One region of the Ectobacillus sp. JY-23 genome, then DNA from elsewhere that is predicted to be linked to it. Evidence: riboswitches for the same ligand, from Rfam matches in the RefSeq annotation. Region 1 holds a riboswitch; the other holds the start of a gene.

The links. A riboswitch is a leader RNA that binds a small molecule or an ion and turns the genes downstream of it on or off. The one in region 1 is predicted to bind S-adenosylmethionine.
Region 2: it holds a riboswitch for S-adenosylmethionine, as region 1 does, so the genes downstream of both, MUG87_RS10475 (methionine ABC transporter ATP-binding protein) here and MUG87_RS03680 (YezD family protein) in region 1, are expected to answer to the same signal.

Annotation. Positions count from the first base shown of each region.
Region 1 covers NZ_CP095462.1:704,360-709,536, forward strand. Annotated here, with positions in the region: gene MUG87_RS03660 (nitrite/sulfite reductase) at 1-31, opposite strand, end outside; gene cysC (adenylyl-sulfate kinase) at 44-637, opposite strand; gene sat (sulfate adenylyltransferase) at 634-1,794, opposite strand; gene MUG87_RS03675 (phosphoadenylyl-sulfate reductase) at 1,999-2,682, opposite strand; gene MUG87_RS03680 (YezD family protein) at 2,763-2,876, opposite strand; SAM riboswitch class I at 2,980-3,084, opposite strand; gene MUG87_RS03685 (GRP family sugar transporter) at 3,272-4,117, shown strand; gene MUG87_RS03690 (glucose-1-dehydrogenase) at 4,129-4,908, shown strand; gene MUG87_RS03695 (lactoylglutathione lyase family protein) at 5,013-5,177, shown strand, end outside.
Region 2 covers NZ_CP095462.1:2,005,120-2,010,296, forward strand. Annotated here, with positions in the region: gene metQ (methionine ABC transporter substrate-binding lipoprotein MetQ) at 1-68, opposite strand, end outside; gene MUG87_RS10470 (methionine ABC transporter permease) at 143-808, opposite strand; gene MUG87_RS10475 (methionine ABC transporter ATP-binding protein) at 801-1,826, opposite strand; SAM riboswitch class I at 1,968-2,077, opposite strand; gene MUG87_RS10480 (hypothetical protein) at 2,255-2,581, opposite strand; gene MUG87_RS10485 (thioredoxin family protein) at 2,693-2,992, opposite strand; gene MUG87_RS10490 (toprim domain-containing protein) at 3,004-3,345, opposite strand; gene gcvH (glycine cleavage system protein GcvH) at 3,707-4,090, opposite strand; gene MUG87_RS10500 (arsenate reductase family protein) at 4,149-4,505, opposite strand; gene MUG87_RS10505 (M4 family metallopeptidase) at 4,875-5,177, shown strand, end outside.

The DNA.
Region 1 (5,177 bases):
GGTTCTCCGCCCATGTTTTTTCATATCCCATACTTGCGCCCCCTTAAATGTATTGTTTCTCTCGTAAATACTGTAGCAATTGCTCCGCACACGCATCTGCCGTATATACATGCGTATGGAGGGTAATTTCTGGCTTCACAGGCTCTTCATACGGTGAATCAATTCCTGTAAATTGCTTAATCTCACCGTTTCTTGCTTTCTCATATAAACCTTTTGGATCTCGTTTTTCACATTCTTCTAGCGGACAATACACAAATACTTCAATAAACTCATCAGCTTCGAGTAAATTGCGGACCGTTTGTCTATCCTCTTGAAATGGTGAAATGAAGGCAGTTAATACGATAGTGCCGCTATCAACAAACAGCTTTGCAACTTCGCCGATGCGACGAATATTTTCCTTGCGGTCTTCTTCGGAAAAACCTAAGCCTCTATTTAAACCGTGCCTCACATTGTCGCCGTCTAGTACATAACTACGGATATTTGCATCAAATAGCTTCCGTGCCACTGCATTTGCTACAGTGGATTTACCAGAGGCAGATAGTCCAGTGAACCAAAGTACAAAGCTGTTATGCTTGTTTTGTTTTCTTCGTTCCGCCTTTGTTACTGAGGCATCGTGCCAGATAATGTTTTCACTCATTGGACACCTCCAGCAGCAACCTGTTCCCGACGTAATCCACGAATTAACACTTCGATGACTTCCTGACGGCTAAATGTGCTCGGGGGAATCTCTCCATTTCGTAACATTTCACGAACCTTAGTACCTGATAAAATTACATGGCTTTCGGCTCCATGTGGGCAAGTTTTCGCAGAAGCCATTGCACCACACTCATTACAGTAAAAGCTATTTTCAAAGAACAATGTCGTAATCCCGATCTCCTCTGCTGTAAAATTACTAAAGATTTTCTGTGCATCATATGTGCCATAATAATCGCCAACCCCTGCGTGATCACGGCCTACAATAAAGTGGGTACAGCCAAAATTTTTACGCACAAGTGCATGAAAAATTGCTTCACGTGGTCCTGCATAACGCATAGCAGCTGGAAATACTCCTAAAAACACACGAGATTTTGGATAATACTTTTGCAATAATACTTCATAACTCTCCATGCGAACATCCGCCGGAATATCGTCGGACTTTGTTTCACCGACCAGTGGATTTAAGAATAGACCGTCTACTGTTTCTAGCGCTGTCTTTTGAATATATTCATGCGCACGATGAACCGGATTTCGTGTTTGAAACCCTACCACTGTTCTCCAGCCTAACTCGGCAAACTTTTGTCTTGTTTCAATGGGATCTAGTCGATATGATGCAAATTGATCTTTTGGAACGCGCTTTACAAGAGTAATGCGCCCCCCTAAATTAACATTGGGTCGATTGAACACACGCTTTACACCAGGGTGTGCCTCGTCCCTTGTTCCATACACATACTGTGCTTCTTTTAATTTATCCGGTGTATATATGTCTTCAATTTGAAGAACGCCATATGTTACTCCATCTTTTATAAGGCGAACATGCTCACCTACACGTAGTTCACCTGCTTTTTCCTGGGTAACAGCCAACGTGATAGGAATGCTCCACACAGTACCATCGGCCAGACGAATATGGTTGATGACTGCATCATAGTCCTTTTTCGTTAAAAACCCAGTCAAGGGACTATATGCACCTGTTGCGATCAATTCCAAATCGCTGAGTGCGACCGTGTCTAACTCGACTTCTTTTTCAATATGAAACGTATCGTACGTTTCATCCACTAATTGAATTAATGTACCTCCATGCGGGAGAATCTGACTCATTCTTTTTCGCTCCTTTATCCATATACAGCAAATTTTTTGAGACATACCAACAATAGAATAACGAAAGCACAAAAACTGTTAGCTCATAAGCCCTGCCCTATCTTAGGTACTAAGAGTAGTTGCACATAGCCTTTTCCTATTCAAAAAGTATGTCAGATTTCCTATTTGCATTTATATAGTTCTCAAATTGGTTTACTTGGTTTTCTAATGTAAACCACATTCTGTTTTATTCGTACCTGACCATCTGCCATCTCTTCCTTGTGCAGGCAGCGTACACATTTCACAACCAATGCTTGGATACCCCTGATCATGCAGTATATTGTAAGGTAAATTTTCGCGGTATACATGACGCCATACGTCCTTCCACGTCCAATGAATAAGTGGGCAAACCTTAATGGAATGAAACTTATGGTCTTGGTTAAGAAATTCTGTATTCTTTCGCGTTGGTGATTGTTCACGACGTAAACCCGAAATCCATGCCTTTCCCTGACTGAGGGCTTCATGTAATGGCTGTACTTTTCGAATGTTACAGCATGCATTCGGATTACGTTCCCATAGCTTAGGTCCGTACGCATCTTCTTGCTCTTGTAAGTTCAGTGCAGGCCGTTTCATTTCAATACGCAGTTTTGGAAATCGCTCCTTTATTTTTGCAATCACATCATATGTCTCTCTAAAATGAAGATTTGTGTCCAGAAAAACAATGTTAGCATCCGGTTTTACCTTGCTGATAAGATCAATGAGTACAATCCCTTCTATACCAAAGCTACAGGCATACACAATATTTTCGCCATATTCTTCGTATGCCCAGCGCAGTACAGACAGTGCTCCTTTTGCACCATCATCCTCCGAAAAGGAAGGGAGGGTTCCCCACGTTTCATACGTAATCATGCGACCTTCCTCCTTTATACAAAAAGAGGCAGTCTTAACCCTTAGGTTAAAACCGCCTCTAGTTTCTCTAGTCAGCGCTTTTACTTCAACCGAACTTTTTCATTTTTCTCAAGCTGAATAACTTTGCCATCTTGTACAATGAGTGTAATGGATCCGAACTTCATATCGTCGAGCATCAATTTAATTTTTTCCATGATGACTCGATACTGTTCTTCTGCTACCACAACAGCCCCCCCTTTTCCCATAATAAACAAAAAAATCTTTCCATTTCGAAAAGACTGTTGAGGTAACTATTTTACCTTATCTTTCAAAATGGGCACCATTTTGCTGGAAGTAGCACCTTGCTTTTCGCAGGTTGCCGGGCTTCATCGGGCCAGTTCCCTTCGCCTCTCTGGATAAGTGATTTAGTTTATTGTAACACAATTCTAAATTTTTGCAATCGCACTTTTCCGATAAGTTTTAATTTTTTTAGGAAGTTACATTCTTATGAGTACTAACAAGGTGCATGAATGGGTGGGTAAACCAATCCTGCATATATAAAAGTGTATGCACTGGGTCAAACTAATAATAAAAAGAAAGGATTTACACCATGGGTCTTTTATTGGCTTTGCTTCCAGCCCTTTGTTGGGGCAGTCTTGTTTTACTAAGTACCAAGCTCGGTGGCGACTCTCGCTCTCAATTACTTGGGACAGCATGGGGCGCTTTTTTATTTTCCATTGTTATGTATATATACAAAACACCAGATCTATCCTGGTTTATCTTTTTTATTGGCTTCATATCCGGCATGTTCTGGTCTCTCGGTCAAGGCAACCAATATGGCAGTGTAGAACACCTTGGCGTTTCTAAAACAGTTCCTTTGTCTACAGGAATGCAACTTGTTGCTACTACTGCTTTTGGCGTATTTATTTTTAAGGAATGGGAAACACAGACAGCAACTTTTATCGGCTGTATTGCCATTGCATTGATTATTATCGGGGTACTTTTTACAGTGAAAGAAGAACATAAAAATAAGAGCGGTGATCGAAAAAAAGGGTTGCTTCTCCTAGTAGTTTCTACAGTCGGATTTTTGGCATATGTCGTAATCATACGCTGGTTCGAAATTGACGGTTGGTCTGCTATTTTACCACAAGGCGTAGGGATGGTAACCGGAGCATTGCTTTTTTCCATTAAACATAGACCATTTAACAAGTATGCGCTTCGTAATGTGATTACTGGTGCCGTGTGGGGCATTGGTAATCTTGGTTTATTACTTGCTATCCCACGAATCGGCGTTGCAACCAGTTTTTCTTTATCACAGACTGGTATTATTATCTCTACACTTGGCGGCATTTTTATTTTAGGAGAAAAGAAATCAAAAAAACAAATGGTGTTTGTAATAATTGGCTGCTTACTTATTATTGCAGGCGGTGTCATGCTGGGTTTTACTAAAACATAAGGAGGCACATCATGTATCCTGATTTGGCAGGAAAAGTAGTCATTATCACAGGCGCTGGTAGCGGTCTTGGCAAAGCTATGGCCCTTCGCTTTGGAAAAGAAAAAGCAAAAGTTGTTGTTTGCTATTTTCCGGAAGAACAAAAGCAAGATGTGGACGATATTATTACAGATACCCATTCAATGGGTGGTGAGGCTATTGGTGTGTTTACAGATGTAACAAACGAACATAATGTGGTAACACTTATTCAAACTGCAACAAAGCATTTTGGTAGCCTAGATATAGTGATTAACAATGCAGGCATTGAAAATGAAGTTCCTACTGTAGACATGCTGCTTGAAGATTGGAATAAAGTTATTAGCACCAACTTGACTGGTGCGTTCCTTGGTTGCCGCGAAGCACTTAAATATATGCTCGAGCACAATATAAAAGGCAATATTATCAATATGTCCAGCGTACACGAAATGATCCCACGGCCACATTTTGTCCATTATGTAGCAAGCAAAGGTGGCATAAAATTGATGACGGAAACGCTGGCACTTGAATATGCACCGAAAGGGATTCGCGTCAACAGTATCGGACCCGGGGCTATTGATACACCAATCAACGCAGAAAAGTTTTCAGATCCTGATGTTGAGAAGCTTATTCCGATGGGCTATATTGGGAAACCAGAAGAAATTGCTGCTTGCGCTGCTTTTTTAGCATCTGAACAAGCTAGTTATGTAACCGGTATTACTTTATTTTCCGATGGAGGTATGACCAAGTATCCAAGCTTTCAAGCTGGTCGAGGATAATTCAGGTATCTAAACGGGGACTATGTTACAAAAAAGTGCGCACTTATAATTAACATGTTCTTTATTTATACTAAAGCAAGACTTATTAGCAGGAGGTCATTTAGATGAATGCAGTATATCCACGTTCATTTTCTCATATTGGTATTTCAGTTCCCGATGTAGAACAAGCAGTAAACTTTTATACAGAAGTACTGGGCTGGTACGTCATCATGGAGCCATCAGAGATTGTAGAAGATGACAGTGCCATCGGCATCATGTGTAGCGATGTA
Region 2 (5,177 bases), 1.3 Mb from region 1:
TTTCCTCCGCAAGCAGCAAGTGAAAACGCGAATACAGCAGTAAAAGCTGTGAATAGTACTTTTTTCATGTCTCTTTATCTCCTTTTTAAAAATTTTGAATTTTGTTTTTATAAGAAACTTCGGTGCAGAGCACCAAAGTATTCTATCGCTTGTCAAGGCGGGCTGTAATACGATCGCCAATGAATTGCAAAATAAACACAATAACCAAAATCAGCACCGTGGCAACTAGGGTCACATCATTGTTCGAACGCTGAAAGCCTTCTAAATATGCTAAGTTGCCAAGTCCTCCTGCTCCTACTACACCGGCCATGGCTGTATAGCCAACAAGCGCAATTGTTGTAACGGTAATACCAGATACAAGTGCGGGCATAGATTCTGGAATCAATACTTTAAAGATAATTGTGCTTGTGCTTGCTCCCATCGCTCTTGATGCCTCAATCACACCTTTATCAATCTCACGAAGTGCGATTTCCACCATGCGACCATAAAATGGTGCAGATCCGATGATTAAAGCAGGGAGCGCAGCATCGGCACCCAAAATTGTGCCAATAACCACCTTAGTAAATGGCAGCAGCAAAATAATTAAAATAATAAATGGAATGGAACGAAAAATGTTGATAAACGCACCGATAATTGTGTTTAACGGCTTGTTTTCCCAAAGATTTCCCTTGCCCGTCATAAACAGCAGCAGACCTAGCACAAGGCCGAGAATAAAGGTTGCCACAGCCGCTATGATTGTCATATATAACGTTTCCCAAGAAGCAAGGGCCATTTCCGCCCAATCTACATTTGGAAATAACTTATCCATTTGTAATTACCTCCATATCTACACGTCTTTCCTTCATGAAGGCAATTGCCTTATCAATCTCCTCCTGCGCACCATTCAGTTGTACAACTAAATTGCCGTAGGAGCCGTTTGACATTTGTGAGATTTTCCCTTGCAAAATGTTCACTTCTAAATTATTGTTGCGAATCATCTCATACAAGAATGGCTGCTCGATCGACTCCCCTGTAAACTTCAGACGAACAATCCGGCCGCCAGGATGCTTCTCTGTTAGATGCTCAATTGCTTCTGTCGTATCGGCAACATCTGTTACTTGCTTGACAAAGCGCTTGGTGATTTCTTGCTGTGGATTGCGGAACACTTCAAGAACTTCGCCCATCTCAACAATACGTCCCTGTTCCATCACTGCGACGCGACCGCAAATCTTTTGGATAACGTGCATCTCATGCGTGATTAAAACAATGGTTAGTCCTAAACGTTTATTAATGTCCAAAAGCAAATCCAGAATTTGATCTGTTGTTTCCGGATCTAGTGCCGAAGTTGCTTCATCGCAAAGCAATACTTTTGGGTTATTGGCAAGAGCGCGTGCAATTCCCACTCGTTGCTTTTGTCCGCCGCTCAATTGTGACGGATAGGCATTCTCTCTACCTTCTAGACCAACAAGACGAATAAGTTCATCAACACGCTTTTGACGCTCCTCTTTAGCAACACCTGCAATTTCTAATGGAAATGCAATGTTTTCACGAACGGTGCGAGACCATAATAGGTTAAAGTGCTGAAAAATCATTCCAATTTCCTGACGCGCCTCGCGCAACTCTTTTCCTGTAATTGCAGAAATCACACGATTGCCAATTGAAATGCGTCCTGCTGTTGGCTTCTCAAGCTGATTCAGCATACGAATTAAGGAACTCTTACCGGCACCACTGTACCCAATAATTCCGAAGATTTCACCGCTTTTAATCGTAAAACTCGCATCCTGCACAGCTGTTACATTGCCATGCTTGGCACGATATATTTTTTGTACCTGTTCAAGTACGATCATGTCTTCACCCCATTTTCTTTATACGTCTATAATCTGCCCCGAAACGTCCTGCTTACAGCTGGCTTTTGGTGACCTGTTTACATGAAAAAAACCTTTCCGCGCGTGAGCAGAAAGGTTTTGAGCATTCGTCAATAAGCCTTTCTCTCATCTCTCAAAGCATACGCTTTGCAGGAATTGGCACCATTTCAACACGATTGTTGACGGTTGCCGGGCTTCACAGGGCTCAGTCCCTCCACCTCTCTTGATAAGAGAAATCGGACATAGTCATCCGATTTATTGTATGAAAATAATATTGTTTCATAACATGTTTTGAATTCTATCAATGTCTGATTATATTGTCAATAGGAAAATAGTTATTTTTTCTGATTTTTTTATTTTTACTAATTATTAGCAATATATATAGAAAAATCCGGCGCTACGGCCGGATTTTATGCTGCGGGACGATACAGATAAAAGAGTGATTCAAGCAGTAATAATGTACGATATGCCCCTTGATACCTTGCTCCTTTCATTCTTACGAGCATCTGCAGACGCATACCCGTTGTAAGCGATCGTAAATCATCTTCATGTACAAATTGGAGACAATCTCTCACATCGGATGCTTCTGAAATATGCAGCCCTGTCTTAGAAATATGCAACGTACAAGCTTCGTTTCCCATATCAACACGCACCTTAATTTCCTGAATCGGTAACAAAGGTCCTACATAATCCTGTGCATTGACATATTCAATAAATGACAACAATCGCTCCTTCACTCGAATCACTCCCGCACGATTTTTTAATACTTATTCCCTATTCGTGCAGCTTGTTCCTTGTCTAACCACTCGACAAATTCCCTTGTATTTCCCAAGAAATATGTCGAGCTGTCATTTTAGCTCATGATATAAATAATCCACTGAGCGAAACGCATAAATTTGCTTGTACACTTTTCCTTCATGTAGCACCAATAAGCAAGGTACGCTTTCGATTTCGTATGTACGCGCCAAAACTGGCGCATAATTGAGATCTACCATGCCAATTTCTAAACTAGGCAAAGCCGCTTCCACAACCGTCAGCATTTTTTTCGCAAGCTGACATGTTCCGCAAAGCGGCGTATGCGCATATAACACTGTCTTACTCGGCTCGTTTGCCCGTTTCATTGCTTCTTGTTCCGTCCACTCTATCATGCTATCCATCCTTACAAATACTCGGTGTAAATATCAATGTCCGCTCCTAACAGAACACTGGCAAGATGCTGCACAGGCGCTGTCGCCACCTCACGATACGAGCGGTCAATATACAGATGCTCCGCATGTGGAAATTCACGTTTAAATTGCTTGCGAAGCTTTTCCCCGGCTTCATCGGCATCGACAAGGACGTACACTTCTTTATCAAAAAACTGTTCAATCATATCATCTAGCTTAGACAAACTGATGGTGCCGTTGGTGCACACAATTTCTACAGGCTCTTTAATAAGTGTCGCAATCTTTTTCTTATCTGATTTCCCTTCCACAATTATCACTTTTTCCACTTCTATCACTCGGCATCACCTGACTCATTTGGACTATGATACAACTTTAGTATATAGTATATTCTGTACTTTCGTCTTGTTTCCTGTCTGTTGTGGAATGCGACACTTTTCTGTAGCTTTCCCGCTTTCATATAAAAACAAATATCCACTTTTTGTGCGAAAAATAGGCATTCTTTATGCAAGTTGTGCTTATTCCGGTCAGTTTCATGCTTATTCCGGTCAGTTTCATGCTTATTCCGGTCAGTTTCATGCTTATTCCGGTCAGTTTCATGCTTATTCCGGTCAGTTTCATGCTTATTCCGGTCAGTTTCATGCTTATTCCGGTCAGTTTAAAAAGGCCCTTACCGCGATGCGGTAGGGCCTGTAGGCGTTAGCCTTGGTTTGTCATTTCTTCGTATTGCTCTGCATTCATCAAGCTTTCTACTTCACTCATGTCGGATACTTCTAGCACGATCATCCAAGCGTCTCCATACGGTGATTCATTTACAAGCTCAGGACTATCTCCAAGCGCATCGTTTACCTGTACTACTTTGCCGCTTACAGGTGCATACAGCTCAGATACCGTTTTAACTGATTCAACGCTGCCGAACGGCTCGTTTACTTTTACTTCCGCCCCAACTTCTGGAAGCTCTACGAATACAATATCGCCAAGCTCGTGTTGTGCAAAATCAGTAATACCAACAATTACCTTACCGTCTTCAACTTTAACCCACTCGTGTTCTTCTGAATAGCGTAATTCTTTAGGAATGCTCATGTAAGTCCCCTCCATGTGAGTGTTATTATTATGTAAATACCAAATCGGTATTTCTCCCTTATAACCACATTTTCTCGAATTGCTCTTCGTTAAAGCCAACAGTTACTTTTTCACCATTAGACACAATCGGTCGCTTAATTAGCATACCGTCAGAAGCCAAAAGAGCGAGCATCTCATCTTCGCTCATATCCTTTAAACGGTCCTTTAGTCCAAGCTCGCGATATTTCATACCGCTTGTATTGAAAAACTTCTTCAGCTCTAAGCCGCTTGTTGCGTACAGCATCGCAAGTGTTTCTTTCGTTGGTGGATTCTCTACCAGATGAATTACTTCATACGCAACACCCTTTTCATCCAACCATTTCTTTGCTTTTTGACATGTTCCGCATTTGGGATATGTATAAAATGTTACTGTCATCTCTTCACCCATTTCTTCTTTATGCCCTATTTTAACACAGAGCTATACATTTTTCATATCCTACATCCAAACTTTATATACATTCGTCACACTCTTCATGTATCCTGCAAAAATTATATTTTCCATACAGCTAATAGCTATAACTGTGAAAACCAACATAAAAAAAACACATTATTATGATTCTTGTTTTTTTTCGATGATTTTCGTTACATTCTTTTAAAAAGATACAAGCTTTGATTACTTGTCACTTTCTTCCCCCTCAAATATATCAGTATTTGTAAAAAACACAAGAATTCTTTTTATGTTCATTTGTTCTCTCTCGTTATACGATGTGTGTGCTAGATATTACATATTAAAGGGGGCATTTCAATGAAAAAGAAACATTTGTGCTTCACCTTAACAATGGGACTGGCCTTAAGTGCGCTAGGTTCCGGTGTCAGTGCTGCAAATTCCCCATCCTATCTCGCACCGAATGTATTGTCTGTTAAAAAGTTCAATGAAGCAGTTGGTTCACCTGAGTTTGTATCCGGACAACTTTCATCTCCTTCCACAAAAAAGCCGGAACGCATTATTATGGATTACTTCAACCAGAAAAAAGCTAATTACAATATCAGTGATTCCGCAGAGAACTCCTTCAAAATCATTCGCTCCGAGACCGATCAAACAAATACA